DNA from 2 places in the Nocardia sp. NPDC052112 genome. Region 2 is predicted to be linked to the other one. Evidence: riboswitches for the same ligand, from Rfam matches in the RefSeq annotation. Region 2 holds a riboswitch; the other holds the start of a gene.
The links. A riboswitch is a leader RNA that binds a small molecule or an ion and turns the genes downstream of it on or off. The one in region 2 is predicted to bind cobalamin.

Region 1: another riboswitch for cobalamin. It lies ahead of metE (5-methyltetrahydropteroyltriglutamate--homocysteine S-methyltransferase); the one in region 2 lies ahead of AB0L58_RS32075 (CbtB-domain containing protein).

What each region holds. Positions count from the first base shown of each region.
Region 1 covers NZ_JBFAWD010000010.1:134,496-142,231, reverse strand. Annotated here, with positions in the region: gene metE (5-methyltetrahydropteroyltriglutamate--homocysteine S-methyltransferase) at 1-1,951, opposite strand, end outside; cobalamin riboswitch at 2,099-2,313, opposite strand; gene AB0L58_RS21065 (pyruvate carboxylase) at 2,602-6,006, shown strand; gene rsmD (16S rRNA (guanine(966)-N(2))-methyltransferase RsmD) at 6,003-6,563, shown strand; gene coaD (pantetheine-phosphate adenylyltransferase) at 6,618-7,103, shown strand; gene AB0L58_RS21050 (GtrA family protein) at 7,249-7,736, opposite strand, start outside.
Region 2 covers NZ_JBFAWD010000021.1:110-7,845, forward strand. Annotated here, with positions in the region: gene mhuD (mycobilin-forming heme oxygenase MhuD) at 371-685, shown strand; cobalamin riboswitch at 751-903, shown strand; gene AB0L58_RS32075 (CbtB-domain containing protein) at 934-1,128, shown strand; gene AB0L58_RS32080 (CbtA family protein) at 1,167-1,949, shown strand; gene AB0L58_RS32085 (hypothetical protein) at 1,986-2,477, shown strand; gene AB0L58_RS32090 (response regulator transcription factor) at 2,496-3,206, opposite strand; gene AB0L58_RS32095 (histidine kinase) at 3,203-4,504, opposite strand; gene AB0L58_RS32100 (ABC transporter ATP-binding protein) at 4,773-5,675, shown strand; gene AB0L58_RS32105 (ABC transporter permease) at 5,672-6,535, shown strand; gene AB0L58_RS32110 (helix-turn-helix domain-containing protein) at 6,575-7,210, opposite strand; gene AB0L58_RS32115 (NAD(P)H-dependent oxidoreductase) at 7,324-7,736, shown strand, end outside.

The DNA of each region.
Region 1 (7,736 bases), on a different contig from region 2:
CGAATTCCGAATAGCAGAGGTGGGTGTGGATCTGGGTGGCATCCGAGACTCCGGAGGTCGCCAATCGGAAGGCGCCGACCGACCACCCCAGGTATTCGCCCTGATCGGCCGCGCGCAGCGGCAGCAGCTCTCGCAGCGCGGGCTCGTCGACCTGGATGATCCGAATGCCCGCGGCCTGCAGATCGACCGTTTCGTCCCGGATGGCCAGCGCCACTTGACGTGCCGAATCCGCCAACGGTTGATCATCGCGCACGAACGACCAGGCCAGAATCGTGACCGGGCCGGTCAGCATGCCCTTGACCGGCTTATCGGTCAACGATTGCGCGTAGGTGATCCAGTCCACGGTCATCGGCTCGGGGCGCGCCACATCGCCGAACAGAATCGGCGGCCGTACGCAGCGGGTGCCATAGGACTGCACCCAGCCCGCTTCGGTGGCGGCGAATCCGTCGAGCTGTTCGGCGAAGTACTGCACCATGTCATTGCGCTCCGGCTCGCCGTGCACCAGCACGTCCAGGCCCAGTTTCTCTTGTAACGCAATGACATCCGCGATTTCGGACCGCATCCGCCGCATGTACTCGGTCTGATCGATCGCACCGTTGCGCAGTGCCGCACGCGCCAGCCGGATCGCCGAGGTCTGTGGGTACGAACCGATTGTCGTCGTCGGCAGCGAGGGCAACCGCAGCCGCTCGGCCTGCAATGCCCGTCGCTGCTCCGCGGGAGCCCGTCGGGTAGCATCGGGGCCGAGCGCGACCAGCCGCGCCCGCACCTGCGAATTGTCCAACCGAGGATCGGTGCGTCTGGTGGCGAGAGCTGCACGGACTGTGGCCAATTCATCGGTGATCGCTTCGGGTCCCGCGCTCAGTGCGGTCGCGAGCAGCCGCACCTCGGCGACCTTCTCCGCACCGAACGCCAACCACGAACGCAGCCGCTCGTCGAGGCCGGTTTCGCTCGCCAAGGTATAGGGCACGTGCAGTAGCGAGCAGGAACTCGACACCGCAACGGATTTCGCGCCCCCCAGCAGTGTCCCGAGCGTCGCCAAGGCCCGGTCCAGGTCCGCCCGCCAGACATTTCGACCGTCGACCACACCCGCCACCAGCAGCTTGTTCGCCAGCGCGGGCACGCCGGCCGCTTCGGAGAGCTCGGCGGCAACGGTGAAATCGAGTGCGATGCCTTCGATTTCGGTCTCGGCCAAGGCGCTCGACGCCGTATCCGGCCTGCCGAAGTAAGTGGCCACCAGCAGTGCGGGGCGATCCGTCGCGGCCGACAGTTCGGTGTAGGTGCGCCGTACGAGTTCGACTTCGTCAGCGGTCAGATCGGTGACCAAGACCGGCTCGTCGAGTTGTACCCACTCCGCGCCCGCCGTGGCCAGCAGCCGCAACAGCTCCCGATAGTGCGGCACCAACTCGTCGAGCCGATCCAGCGCCGCACCGCCGGTCGCCTTCGCCAGCTTCAGGAAGGTGATGGGCCCGACCACCACCGGACGTGCGGGCACGCCGAGTGCGAGCGCCTCCCGTAGCTCATCCAACACCTTCGACGGATGCAGCGAGAACACCGTCTCGGGACCGATTTCCGGCACGAGATAGTGGTAGTTGGTATCGAACCACTTGGTCATCTCCAGCGGTTCGACCGTTTCGGTGCCGCGTGCCGCCGCGAAATAGCGATCCAGCGGATCGGCGATATCGGCCACCCGCGGTGGCAGCGCGCCGAGCAGCACGGCGGTATCGAGCATCTGATCGTAATAGGAGAAGGTGCCGACGGGGATGGAATCCAGTCCGGCGCTTTGCAATTCGGTCAACTGGCGGCGCCGCAGGTTGCTTGCGGTCGCGTGCAGTTGCCGTGCGTCGATGCGTCCGGCCCAGTAGGACTCGGTGGCGCGCTTGAGCTCACGGTGCGGCCCCACCCGCGGGAGACCGAGAACCGTCGCGGTGAACGGGTTATGCGTAACAGTCACGAATTTCTCCAGTGCTGAGATCGAAGACCATCGCCCTACGAGCTAGCGGAGACCCAGTGACGTGCCGGCGTACCGACCGAACGACGGAGCCCGACAATCACACAGAGGTCCGCGCGCCCAATCCACGAGGCGGTGGCCGCCGGATACGGCGTATCCGACACGGCTGGCAGGTCTTCGGACTTGCGGGCACGGGCCTTCTGGCCGACCCCGGACGGGGCTCACCTACTGGCCGTCGCTTCCCGGGTGGTCACCCAGTGCTGATGACGGCGGTCGTTCCTGCATACCGCTGCGGGACAGTCCCGGATTCTCACCGGGTTCCCTCTCATCCGCGCACCGGCTGCACCGATCCGCGAACTCGACTCCGTAACGCGACGTCGGGGCTCCATCTCGTCAACGCACGGCGAACCAGCTGCAACACCAAGCATAGGCACACGCGCAACCCGGTTTGACGGCACTTGTGATCACGGAGACGGTCGCTGCCCAGCCGACCACGACGGAGCGAGTCTTGCGCGCGAACACGCCGCGCGAATGCGCGGCAAATTAACGCAGCATGAACACAACTTCGCAACTCTGCTAGGACTCGTTGTGAAGATTTCTGCTAATGGGACTTCCCTGTCAGGGCACGATTCCGCGCCGGGTACCTTAGTTCAATGTTCTCGAAAGTCTTGGTTGCGAACCGCGGTGAGATCGCCATCCGCGCCTTCCGTGCGGCCTACGAACTCGGCATCGGGACGGTCGCAGTCTTCCCATACGAGGACCGCAACTCGGTCCACCGGTTGAAGGCCGCGGAGTCCTACCAGATCGGCGAGCAAGGACACCCGGTCCGGGCGTATCTCTCGATCGAGGCGATCATCGCGGCCGCCAAGTCCGCGGGTGCCGACGCCATCTACCCTGGTTACGGCTTCCTGTCCGAGAACCCGGATCTCGCGGCGGCATGCGCGCGCGAGGGCATCATCTTCATCGGTCCGTCGGCCGATGTGCTCGAACTGGCCGGTAATAAGGCCCGCGCGATCGAGGCGGCCAGGGCGGCGGGGCTGCCGGTGCTGAAGTCCAGCGCCCCCTCCGCCGATGTCGACGAACTGCTGGCCGCCTCCGCGGACCTGGACTATCCGATCTTCGTGAAGGCCGTCGCGGGTGGCGGTGGGCGCGGGATGCGCCGGGTCGCCGATCCGGCACAGCTGCGCGAATCGATCGAGGCCGCATCCCGCGAGGCGGAGTCGGCCTTCGGTGATCCGACGGTCTTCCTGGAACAGGCCGTGGTGAACCCGCGCCACATCGAGGTGCAGATCCTGGCCGATCAGCAGGGCAATGTCATGCACCTGTTCGAGCGCGACTGTTCGGTGCAGCGTCGCCACCAGAAGGTGATCGAGCTCGCTCCGGCGCCCAACCTCGATCCCGCGCTCCGCGAGCGCATCTGCAAAGACGCGGTCGCCTTCGCCCGCCAGATCGGCTACAGCTGCGCGGGCACCGTCGAATTCCTGCTGGACGAGCGCGGCAACCACGTCTTCATAGAAATGAACCCGCGCATCCAGGTCGAGCACACGGTGACCGAGGAGATCACCGATGTCGATCTGGTCCAGTCCCAGCTGCGCATCGCGGCGGGGGAGACCCTCGAACAGCTCGGCCTGAGCCAGGACAAGGTCGCCATTCGCGGTGCGGCCCTGCAGTGCCGGATCACCACCGAGGATCCGGCCAACGGTTTTCGCCCCGATACCGGCCGCATCACCGCCTACCGCACCCCCGGCGGCGCGGGCATCCGCCTCGACGGCGGTGCGAACCTGGGCGCGGAGATCGGCGCCTACTTCGACTCGATGCTGGTCAAGCTCACCTGCCGCGGACGCGATCTGCCCGCCGCCGTAGCAAGAGCCAGTCGCGCACTTGCGGAATTCCGAATCCGCGGCGTCACCACCAATATTCCGTTCCTGCTCGCGGTGCTCGATGATCCCGACTTCAAGGCGGGCCGGGTCACCACCTCGTTCATCGATGAGCGCCCGCAACTGCTGACCCTGCGCGGTTCGGCCGACCGCGGCACCAAGATCCTGAACTACCTCGCCGATATCACCGTGAACAAGCCGCACGGCGAGCGGCCGACCACGGTGTATCCGCACGACAAGCTGCCCGCCATCGATCTGAGCGTCCCGCCGCCGGACGGTTCGCGTCAGCGGCTGCTGCGCCTGGGCCCCGAGGGGTTCGCGCAGGCGTTGCGTGCGCAGAAGGCCGTCGGCGTCACCGACACCACCTTCCGCGACGCACATCAGTCACTGCTGGCCACCCGCGTGCGCACCAATGGTCTGCTCGGTGTCGCCGGACATGTCGCGCGCCTGACGCCGGAGCTGCTGTCCATCGAGGCCTGGGGCGGCGCGACCTACGATGTGGCGCTGCGCTTCCTGTTCGAGGACCCGTGGGAGCGGCTGGCCGCACTGCGCGAGGCCGTACCGAATATCTGTCTGCAGATGCTGTTGCGCGGACGCAATACCGTCGGCTACACGCCGTATCCGGAGCAGGTGACGCGCGCATTCGTCTCCGAGGCGACCGCTACCGGCATCGATATCTTCCGTATCTTCGACGCGCTCAACAATGTCGACCAGATGCGTCCGGCCATCGACGCGGTGCGCGAAACCGGTACGGCCATCGCGGAAGTCGCGATGAGCTACACCGGTGACCTGTCGAACCCGGACGAGAACCTCTACACCCTCGACTACTACCTCAAGCTGGCCGAGCAGATCGTCGACGCGGGTGCGCACGTGCTGGCCATCAAGGATATGGCGGGCCTGCTGCGCGCTCCGGCCGCCGCGACCCTGGTGTCCGCACTGCGCAGCAACTTCGACCTCCCGGTGCATGTGCACACCCACGACACTCCGGGCGGTCAGCTCGCCACCTATCTCGCCGCGTGGCAGGCCGGTGCCGATGCGGTAGACGGTGCGAGCGCGGCCATGGCCGGAACCACGAGTCAGCCAGCGCTTTCCGCGATCATAGCGGCCGCCGCGCACAGCGAATTCGACACGGGCCTCAACTTGCAGAATGTCTGCGATCTGGAGCCGTACTGGGAGACGCTGCGAAAGGTGTACGCGCCCTTCGAATCCGGGCTGCCCGCGCCGACCGGCCGGGTGTACACCCACGAGATTCCGGGCGGTCAGTTGTCGAATCTGCGCCAGCAGGCCATCGCGCTCGGTCTCGGTGACCGGTTCGAGGAGGTCGAGGCGAAATATGCTGCGGCAGACCGGCTGCTGGGTCGATTGGTGAAGGTCACCCCGTCCTCGAAGGTGGTCGGCGACCTCGCGCTCGCTTTGGTCGGCACCGGTGTCGATATCGAAAGCTTCGCCGCCGATCCGGGCCGCTATGACATTCCGGATTCGGTAATCGGTTTCCTGCGTGGCGAACTCGGCAATCCGGCGGGTGGCTGGCCCGAACCGTTCCGCAGTCGGGCCCTGGCCGGGCGTGGTCCGGCCAAGCCGGAGACACCGCTTACCCCAGCGGATGAAGCCGGGCTCGCCGGTTCGTCCGAACTGCGCCGCGCCACGCTCAACCGGCTGCTGTTCCCCGGTCCCACCGCCGAATTCCTCGCACACCGGGAAAAGTACGGCGACACCATGGGCCTTTCGGCCAACCAGTTCTTCTACGGACTGCGCCGCGGCGAGGAACACCGTGTGCAACTGGAGAAGGGGGTCACCCTGCTCATCGGACTGGAGGCCATCTCCGAACCCGATGAGCGCGGTATGCGCACGGTCATGTGCATCATGAACGGCCAACTGCGCCCGGTCGCCGTGCGCGACCGCTCCATCGCCAGCGATGTCCCGGCCGCGGAGAAGGCTGATAAGAACAACCAGGGCCATATCGCCGCCCCGTTCGCCGGTGTGGTGACACTTGCTGTGTCCGAAGGCGATTCGATCGCGGCGGGCGATATCGTCGGCACCATCGAGGCGATGAAGATGGAGGCCGCGATCACCGCGCCTCGTGCAGGAATCGTCGGCCGGGTCGCGATCGGCAAGGTGCAGCAGGTCGAAGGCGGTGACCTGCTGGTCGAACTCACGGTGCGCGAGTCCGCGGCCGAATGACCAGGATCGTCGCGGGTACCGCGGGCGGGCGGCGGCTACGCGTCCCGCCCGCGGGTACCCGGCCCACCTCCGACCGGGTGCGCGAGGCGCTGTTCAGCGCCCTCGACGCCCGCATCGATTTCGACGGCGTCCGCGTACTGGACCTCTACGCGGGATCCGGCGCACTTGGCTTGGAGGCCGTCTCCCGCGGCGCTGCCCACGCCCTGCTCATCGAATCCGACCGCAGGGCCGCGGCCATCGTGCGCGGCAATATCGCCGAACTCGGACTGTCCGGCGCCGAACTCCGCATCGGATCTGTCGCCACGGTCCTGGCGGGCGGCGGTGCGGGCAAATACGACGTCGTCTTTTCCGATCCGCCCTACGGCGTCGACACCACGACGGTCACCGCCGACTTGCGCGCCCTCGCCGAGCACGACTGGCTGGCACCGGACGCCCTCGTCGTGGTGGAGCGTTCCATCCGCTCACCCGAGATCGTCTGGCCCGCAGGCTATATCCCCGCCAAGGCGCGCAAATACGGCGAAACCCGCATCGAACTAGCTGAATTCGCCCCGGAGTAACTCCACCGTCGCGGCATTCGAGGTGCCGATCCGGCCTCCTGATACCGTCTGTTCATGGCAGGAGCGTTGTGCCCGGGTTCGTTCGACCCGGTGACCAATGGACATATCGACGTCTTCGCGCGGGCCGCGGCTCAGTTCGACGAGGTCGTGGTGACCGTCATGGTCAATCCCAAGAAGCAGGGCATGTTCAGCGTCGAGGAGCGCATGGAGATGCTGCGCGAGGCCACTGCGCACCTGCCCAATGTGCGGGTGGAGTCCTGGCAGGGGCTGACGGTGGATTTCGCCAAGCAGGAGGGGATCGGCGCGATCGTCAAGGGGATGCGCGATGCCACCGATTTCGGCTACGAACTGCAGATGGCGCAGATGAACAAGAAGCTCAGCGGCGTCGACACCTTCTTCATCGCCACCAACCCGACCTTCAGCTTCCTGTCCAGCTCACTGGTCAAGGAGGTCGCGTCCTACGGCGGCGATGTCACCGACATGCTCCCGCCCGCCGTCCACAAGCGCCTACTCGATCGCCTGGCTGAACGCAAGGGGTAATCGCCGCCCACGCACGAATTCCCCTCGCCTCATCCGCCTCTCCGCGTATTCCGGCCATACAAGTCGGGTGCGACGCGGGTTGCGTACGAATCCGCCCCGGTTCGTCGGAACTGGGGCGGATTCGTATGGGCTGCAACGGAAATCGTCAGAAGACCAGGCCGCGTAGAGCGAGGAAGCGCATACCGCCGACCGCGGCGGTGATGGCAAGGATGGCCGCGGCCTGGAAAGCGCCGCCCATACCGGGGGTCCACACCTCGAGCGCGGCCAGTGCGGCGGTGGTGATGCCGAGTCCCACCAGTGCGAGTCCGCCGCCCTCCCACTGTGCGGTGAACCAGCCGACCCGGCCGGCCGCGTGGAAGGTGAGCTGACGGTGCATTTCATTGGCGATCACGGTGCTCACCACCGAGCCCGCGATATTGGCGACCAGGGGACCGATGCCGTGCATCGCGAAGAACAGCAGCACGTAGGCGACATTGCTGGAACCGCCGACCAGGGCGAAGCGGATCAGCTGAGGCAGCGCCCGATCACCGCGCAGATACTGCATCAACTGGCCGAGCCGAGCGGCCGTCGCCGACTGCAGTACCGGGTACGGGCCCACCCACGGCGTGTACAGGCTGCTTGTCGGCAGAACCG
Region 2 (7,736 bases):
TCGCTCCGTGGTGGTCACTGCTAGCGGAGTGACCGGCACCCGACGTATACGCACCAGACGGGTGAGTCCCGCACCTACGGCGCATACGCTTCGACGACTCGGACACGAGACGGGCCGCGAACGGTCGCTCGTAAGACTCGCTCCGTGCTGTCGCTCCGTGCGAATCGCTCGGCACTTGGTGTACACGCGCCGGATGGGTGAGTCTCGTGACTTCGTCGCATGGGCTTCGACGGCTCGGACGCGAGACGGGCGCGAACGTCGCTCATAAGACTCGCTCCGGTGTCGGAAAGTCTCGCCGTCAACTCGCGTCCGAAGAACTACGGCGCATGCGCTGCGGGGTGCTGGGTCGGCGCGGACGTATCGTCGAAGCATGGCTGTTGTGAAGATCAATGCGATCGAGGTTCCGGAAGGCGCGGGCCCCGAGTTGGAGAAGCGATTCGCCCATCGCGCCCATGCGGTCGAGGGCTCGCCGGGCTTCCTCGGCTTCCAGTTGTTGCGGCCGGTGGCCGGGGAGAACCGGTACTTCGTTGTCACCCAGTGGGATTCGGAGGAGTCGTTCGCCGCATGGCGGGACGGGCCCGCGCGGGAGGCGCACGCGGGCGAGCGGCAGAAGCCGGTGTCGACGGGTGCCTCGCTGCTGGAATTCGAGGTCGTACTCGACGTCGCGGCCGAGTCCGCTTCCTGAAACCGCTGGAAAGACGCGGCGCGCGACTCGCCCATCCCGGCCTGGGCAAGTCGCCCGCCGTATTGACGGCGAGTGCGACCGGATGTCACAGTTCGAATGACAAACGCGAGGGTGAAGCGGTAATTCGGTGAAATTCCGAAGCGGTCGCGCCACTGTGTTCTTGCACCGAGTCCTCGGTGCCGGAAAGCCAGACACCGGCACCTTCGTACCGAACAACTCACGGGACGCGCATCCCTAGGAGGACTCGAATGGCTATCGCGCATTCACCGAGTCGGGCAACTGATTCACTCGGCACACTGCTCATCGCAGTGGGCGTCGTTCTTCTCGCACTGCTCACGCTGTACCTGGTCGGCTTCGACCAGGGCGTCATCTCGCGCAGCGGGATGTACCTGCATGAGCTCATGCACGACGGACGTCACCTGCTCGGTGTGCCGTGCCACTGAATTCACCCACCCAGCCGACTCCGTCGGCTGCCGTCCCCCTGGACGGATCGCTCAAGACCCTGCTGCTCCGTGGCCTGCTGGCCGGTCTCATCGCCGGTCTGCTGGCCGCGACAGTGGGCTACTTCGTCGGCGAGCCCAAGATCGACGCCGCCATCTCCATCGAAGAAGCCGATACCGCCAAGGAACCGGCCGCCGAGCACGCCAACGAACCAGCCGGGCATACGCACGGTGACGAAGCAGAACCGCTGGTCAGTCGGTCCGGGCAGAAGTTCGGGCAGTTCCTCGCGCTCGGGCTCGCCGGGCTCGCGCTCGGCGCGATCTTCGCTTCGGTCGCGTATTTCGCACGCCGGTACACCACCTTGTCGGGGCCGAAGCTCGCACTCGGATTGGCGTTGGCCGGTTGGACCGCGATCGTGGCGGTGCCGTTCTTCAAGTACCCGGCCAATCCCCCCGCCGTCGGTGAACCGGACACCATCAACCAGCGCACCCTGCTGTGGTTGGCGGCAGTGCTACTCGGACTGGCTGCCGTCGGTATCGGGCTGTTCGTCTACAAACTGCTTGCCGCACAACTCGGTACGGTCCGCCTGATCGCCGGGGTCGGGGCATTCGTGCTCATTGTCGCGCTCGGGTACATCCTGCTGCCCGGCGTCAACGAGGTGAAGGACAACTTCCCGGCGGTGCTGCTGTGGCAGTTCCGTGCGACATCGCTCGGCGAGACGGCCACCCTGTGGGCCTGCCTCGGCCTCGGATTCGCCGCGCTTACCGAATTCGCCACGCGCGATAGCACTCCGGTACGAGAATCGGCCACTACCGCAGGCTGATCCGGAATTCGGATGGCGAAAGGCAGTGTCGGTCTCATGACCGGCACTGCCTTTTCCGTACGGCCACGAACCGACCCACCACGCTCGGTTTCCGTCGCATTCATCGGACTCGTCACAGCACTGCTCTGCGGTGTCGGCGAGGCCATTACCTACGCCGCCGGACAATTGGACCGGCCGGACGCCGATATCGGCTCGCTCGCAACAGGTCTGGCCATTCGCGGCGGCATCTATCTGGTGGTGCTCGGCGTCGCCGTCCGGATGGCGCGCGGTGCCCGCTGGGCCAGGACGGTGCTCACCTTCGGTATCGGCGTAATCGGTCTGGCCTCGCTGATCATCGGACCCCTGGCAGCCATATTGTCCGCCAAGCAAATCGGCGACCTATTCGATAATCTGACCGCGTCCGCCGTGATCACCGGCACCTTCCGCACCGGACACATCCTGGCCGTCCTCATCGCGATCCCCGCCATGTACCACCACAGCGCCCGCGCTTACTTCCGGCCCGCGAAACAGTTGGTTTCGCACAGATAGTGGCCATCTCGCATGGAGTTACTGCCAGCCGGGGCGGACCAATCCGGATTCGTAGGCCATCACCACGAGTTGGGTGCGGTCCCTGGCATCCAGTTTCATCAGGATGCGGCTGACGTGGGTGCGCGCGGTGGCGGGGCTCATGAAGAGGCGTTCGCCGATTTCGGCATTGGTGAGGCCCTCCGCGACCAGGGTCATTACCTCGCGCTCGCGGTCGGTGAGTTCGGTGAAGGCGGCCGGCGGGGGTTGTTTGGCGTGGGCGGAGAATTCGGCGATGAGGCGGCGGGTGACACCGGGCGAGAGCAGGGCGTCACCCGCGGCTACGACCCGGACGGCGCGCACGAGGTCGGCCGGTTCGGTGTGCTTGACCAGGAAACCCGTTGCACCCGAGCGCATTGCTTCGAAGACGTATTCGTCGAGTTCGAAAGTGGTCAGGACGACCACCTTCACATCGGCGAGCTTTGGATCCTCGGCGATCATTCTGGTGGCGGCGAGTCCGTCCAGGACGGGCATTCTGATATCCATCAGGACCACATCGGGGCTCAGACTGCGGGTCATACGGACGGCCTGTTCGCCGTTATCGGCCTCACCGACGACCTCGATGCCGTCCTGTGCGTCGAGCAGTGCGACGAAACCGCCGCGCACCAGGGCCTGATCGTCGGCAACCAGCACCCGAACCGGCCCACCCGTCTCCCGACCGCCTATCGAATCGCCCCGGAATCCTGCGTTCATCGCGCCTCCTCCTGAGTCCCCACCTGGGACGGCAGCCGTGCCACCACGCGGAATCCGCCACTGGGCCGCGGACCGGCGATGAGCTGGCCGCCGAGGGCGTGTGCGCGCTCGCGCATGCCGAGAATCCCGTTGCCGCCGCTCGGTCCGGACTTCGTTTGCGTGCCGGTGGCGCGCGCATTGTCGATGGTGATCTCGACCGAATCGGCGGCATACCGGATGGTCACCGCGGCCTGCGCGCCGGGCGCGTGGCGAACCACATTGGTCAGCGACTCCTGGATGATGCGGGCCGCCGCCACATCGACAACGCTGGGCAGCTTGTGCGCGGTGCCGATAATGCGGGTGTCGACCGTCAGACCGGCCGCGCGGGTGCGCTGCAGCAGTGTGTCCAGGTCCGCGATGCTCGGGGCCGGGCTTCGCGGGGCGGGCGGGCGGGCCTCGGCGTCGCGGGCAGCCGAATTGTCTTGGGCCCGTTCGGATTCACCGCGGGCGGGCACGGATTCAGCAACCGGCTCGACAGCGGTGTCTGCCGCACCGGTCGTGGGGCTGCCGCTGCGGATCGCGAGCAGCAAAGTGTGCACCTCGGCCAACGCATCCTTACTCGCCGTTTTGATGGCCGCGAGCGCCGATTCGGCCTGTTCCGGCTTCTTGTCGAACAGCTCCAGCGCCACCGAGGACTGCACATTGATCAGTGAAAGGCTATGTGCCAGTACATCGTGCAGTTCGCGTGCGATGGCGAGCCGTTCCTCACTGGCCCGCCGTTCCCGCTGCGCCTCCTCATCGCGGCGCGCTGCCTCGGCACGCTGTCTGCGCGCCACCAGCACCGCCTTGCGCTGGCGAATCCCCTCGGCGATCGCAACCAGCACACCCAGCCAGGCGATCATGCCGAATGCCAGCCACGGATCGGCCGGATGCCCGACTATCGCGGGCAGCGGCCAGACCAGTGCGAGATAGCCGATCGGGACAAGCGGATATGTCCACCAGCGTGATCCGACGATCGCGGCGCTGATGAAGGCGATCACCAGCGAGATGAAAATCGGGCCGTAGCCATAGCCGCGCAGCAGGTACACCGCGCAGGACGCGATCGTCACGAGCAGTGCGGGCCGCGGGTAGGACCGGCGTAGCAGCAGTGCCACCGGTCCGATGAGCAACAGCACGTAGCCGAACGCGTCGAGCGAGTGCACTCCGGTCTGGCGCAGGTTGGCATTGCGTCCCCCGCCGACCTGGATCACCGCGACGACGAGCGCGAGCACCCAGTCCTGAACCACTGGGCCACGTTTCGATTCCCCTGGCGCTGTCACACTTGCAGCCTATTAGCCCGAACGCGCCAGGACGTCCGCCGCGCTACGTATGCTCGCCCACCTCCCCGCAATATTCTGCGGTCTTCGGTCCCGCGATGGTCACGTCGCGACCGTCGGTCGAGGTTTCGGGCCTTCCCGACGACTCACCATGGGCTTGCGAAATCAGTCGCAGCGACCGCTGTCGCGGTGCTTCGTAGGCCGCTGTACGTATGTCGAACGTCGCCCCGCGGCGGATGTGTCACTCCTGGTCGGGGCGGATTCTCGGTGCATGACAGATTCCATCGTGGTCACCGCAGGGCTGACCAAACGCTACGGCACCCACACCGCCGTCGACGGCGTGCACATGAATGTCGCGCCCGGCGAGATCTACGGCTTCCTCGGCCCGAACGGCGCTGGTAAGACGACCACGCTGCGAATGCTGGTCGGTTTGATCCGCCCCACCGCGGGCACCGCCACCGTGCTCGGCCGAACCCCGGGCGATCCGGCCGTGGTCCGCCGCATCGGCGTCCTCATCGAGGGGCCGGGCTTCTACCCGTACCTCACCGGCCGCGACAACCTGCGAGTGCTCGCGAAATACCGCGGCCTCGAGCTTGCCGATGTGACGGACGCACTCGACCGCGTCGGCCTCACCGATCGCGCCGACGACAAATTCCGTACGTACTCCCTCGGCATGAAGCAGCGCCTCGGTGTCGGTGCGGCCCTGCTCGGTCGTCCGGACTTGCTGATCCTGGACGAGCCGACCAATGGCCTCGACCCGCAGGGCATGGCCGAAATGCGACAGCTCATCACGGCTCTCGCCCGTGATGGTCATACCGTGCTGCTGTCCAGCCACATGCTCAGCGAGGTACAGGAGATCTGCGACCGCGTCGGCGTGATCTCCGGCGGGAAGCTGCTCACCGAAGCCACGGTCGCCGAATTGCGCGGCGCCTCCTCGCTTTTGCTGCGGGCCGAACCGCTGGAGGTGGCATTTCCCGCGGTGCGCCGGGCGGTCGGCGAGCGCTCGGCCATGTTGACCGCGGGCGGAATTCGGATCGAGGCCGGCGCGGGCAGCGCCCCGCTGGTCGCACGTGCCGTCGTCGAATCGGGCGCGGATCTGCTGGAACTGCGGACCGATGAAAAGTCCCTGGAAGAAGTGTTCTTCGAAATGACCCGATTGGAGCCCGCGAAATGAACGGACAGGCAATGCAAGACCTGATGGCGAGCACGAAAGCGGAACTGCTGCGACTGCGGAAGTGGCCCGCATTCTGGATCATTCTCGGCACCTGGATTCTGCTGAATCTCACCTTCGCCTACCTGTTCAACTACCTCGCCTACTCCTCCGGCGATATGAAGACGATGTCGAACGGCGTACCCAAAGACGTACTGCTGCAGCAGATGTTGCCCGCGGCCGTCCCGGAGGTTTTCACCCAGGGCATGGCAATGTTCGGTGGTGCGCTGATGCTCATCCTCGGTGCATTGACCATCGGTAGCGGATACGGCTGGGGCACCTGGAAAACCGTGCTCACCCAGGGGCCATCGCGGACCAATGCCGTCGGCGGTGTGCTGATCGGCCTGGCGCTCACGGTTGTCGGGCTGGTGTGCGTCGCGTTCGTGGTGGATATCGCGGTTGCCTCGATTATCGCGACGATTCAAGCGCAGTCGCTCGCACTCCCCGGCCTTGGTCAGGCCGTGAACGGAATCATCACCGGCACCGCGATTCTCGGAATGTGGACGCTGGCGGGCGCACTGATCGGTGCGATCGCGCGCGGTCCGGCGCTGGCCGTCGGACTCGGCCTGGTGTGGGTGCTGGTTGTGGAGAATCTGCTGCGCGGTGTCGCGGCGATCTTCAGCCCGATCAAGGTGCTCGCCGATCATCTGCCCGGTACGGCAGCGGGTTCGCTGGCCGGCGCGATGCGGACCGTCGCGGGGCCGTCGACGCCAGGTGTGCTCGACATCCTGTCGCGGACCCAGTCGCTCATCGCGTTGGTGGCCTACGTCGCGCTCTTTGCGGCGGCCACGATCCGGCTGGTTCAGCGGCGCGATATGGCTTGATCCGGCGAGCACCGAAAACCGTTGGCGGACACCAGTTCGTCAGCGGTTTCGGGGCATTCGAGGCCGATGTTCGGACAGCAGGGAACGAGCCAGTTCCGCCAGTGCCGCCGCGATCTGCGCGGAGGTGAGACCCCGGGCCCGCTGATGCCGGTACACCTCGGCGGACAACGGCGCGAGCAGGGAATCGACCATGGCATCCGGTTCCCGATTGCCAGCGGCCACCAGCAGTGACCGGACGTGCAGGAACCAGAAACCGTACGCACCGGTCGCGAACCGCGCGCCGCCGGTCTCCGCGCCGAGCACCAAATCCGCATGCCCGTCCAATAATTCGACCATGGCGGCATAGAAGGCCGCGAGCCGTTCGGCGGGTGGTGCGCCGGGGCCGAGTGGCGGTTCGCCGCGCAATAACCGTTCCTGCAGTGCGCGTTCGTGTTCGTCGAGTAGTGCGACGGCGATCGCGTTCTTATCCGGATAGCGGCGATACAGCGTGCCGCGCCCGACCCCCGCTGCCCTGGCGATGTCGTCCATCGTGACGGTGCGCGGATCCCGCGATGCGAACAGTTCGGCAGCCGCGGCAAGCACCTTGGCCCGGTTGCGCGCCGCGTCCGCGCGCTCGGTCGGCACCGCGGACTCCGCCGTCGAATGCCCGCCGAGCAGGTCCATATCGCTGTTCATGACCCCGACTGTACGCGACTTCCCGGATAATTGGACATAGCGTCCAGTTGTCGGTACCATATCAAACGGACACAGTGTCCAGTTATCTCGCCCAACAGCAGAAGAGACCGATCATGACCACGTTGTTGCATCTCGATGCCAGCGCCCGACGGCGCTCCATCAGCCGGGAACTGAGCGCGGCATTCGCCGAGGCCTGGCGCGCCCAGAAGCCAGACGGCGGATACAGCTATCGCGACCTCGCGGCCGAGCCCGTGCCCTGCATCGACGAGGCATGGACCGAACTGTGCGACACCGTGCTCACCCAACCCGGCACCGACCTGGATCGCCTCGCCGAACTGGTCCGCACGCCGGGGCAAGCCGCCGCGTGGGCGATCGTGGAGCCGCTACTGACCGAGCTCCTCGCCGCCGACGTGATTCTGATCGGCACCCCGATGTACAACTACTCGATCCCGGCCGCACTCAAGGCGTGGCTCGATCAGGTGACCTTCCCGCGCATGTCCCTGGGCGACAGGCGATTCGTCGTCTG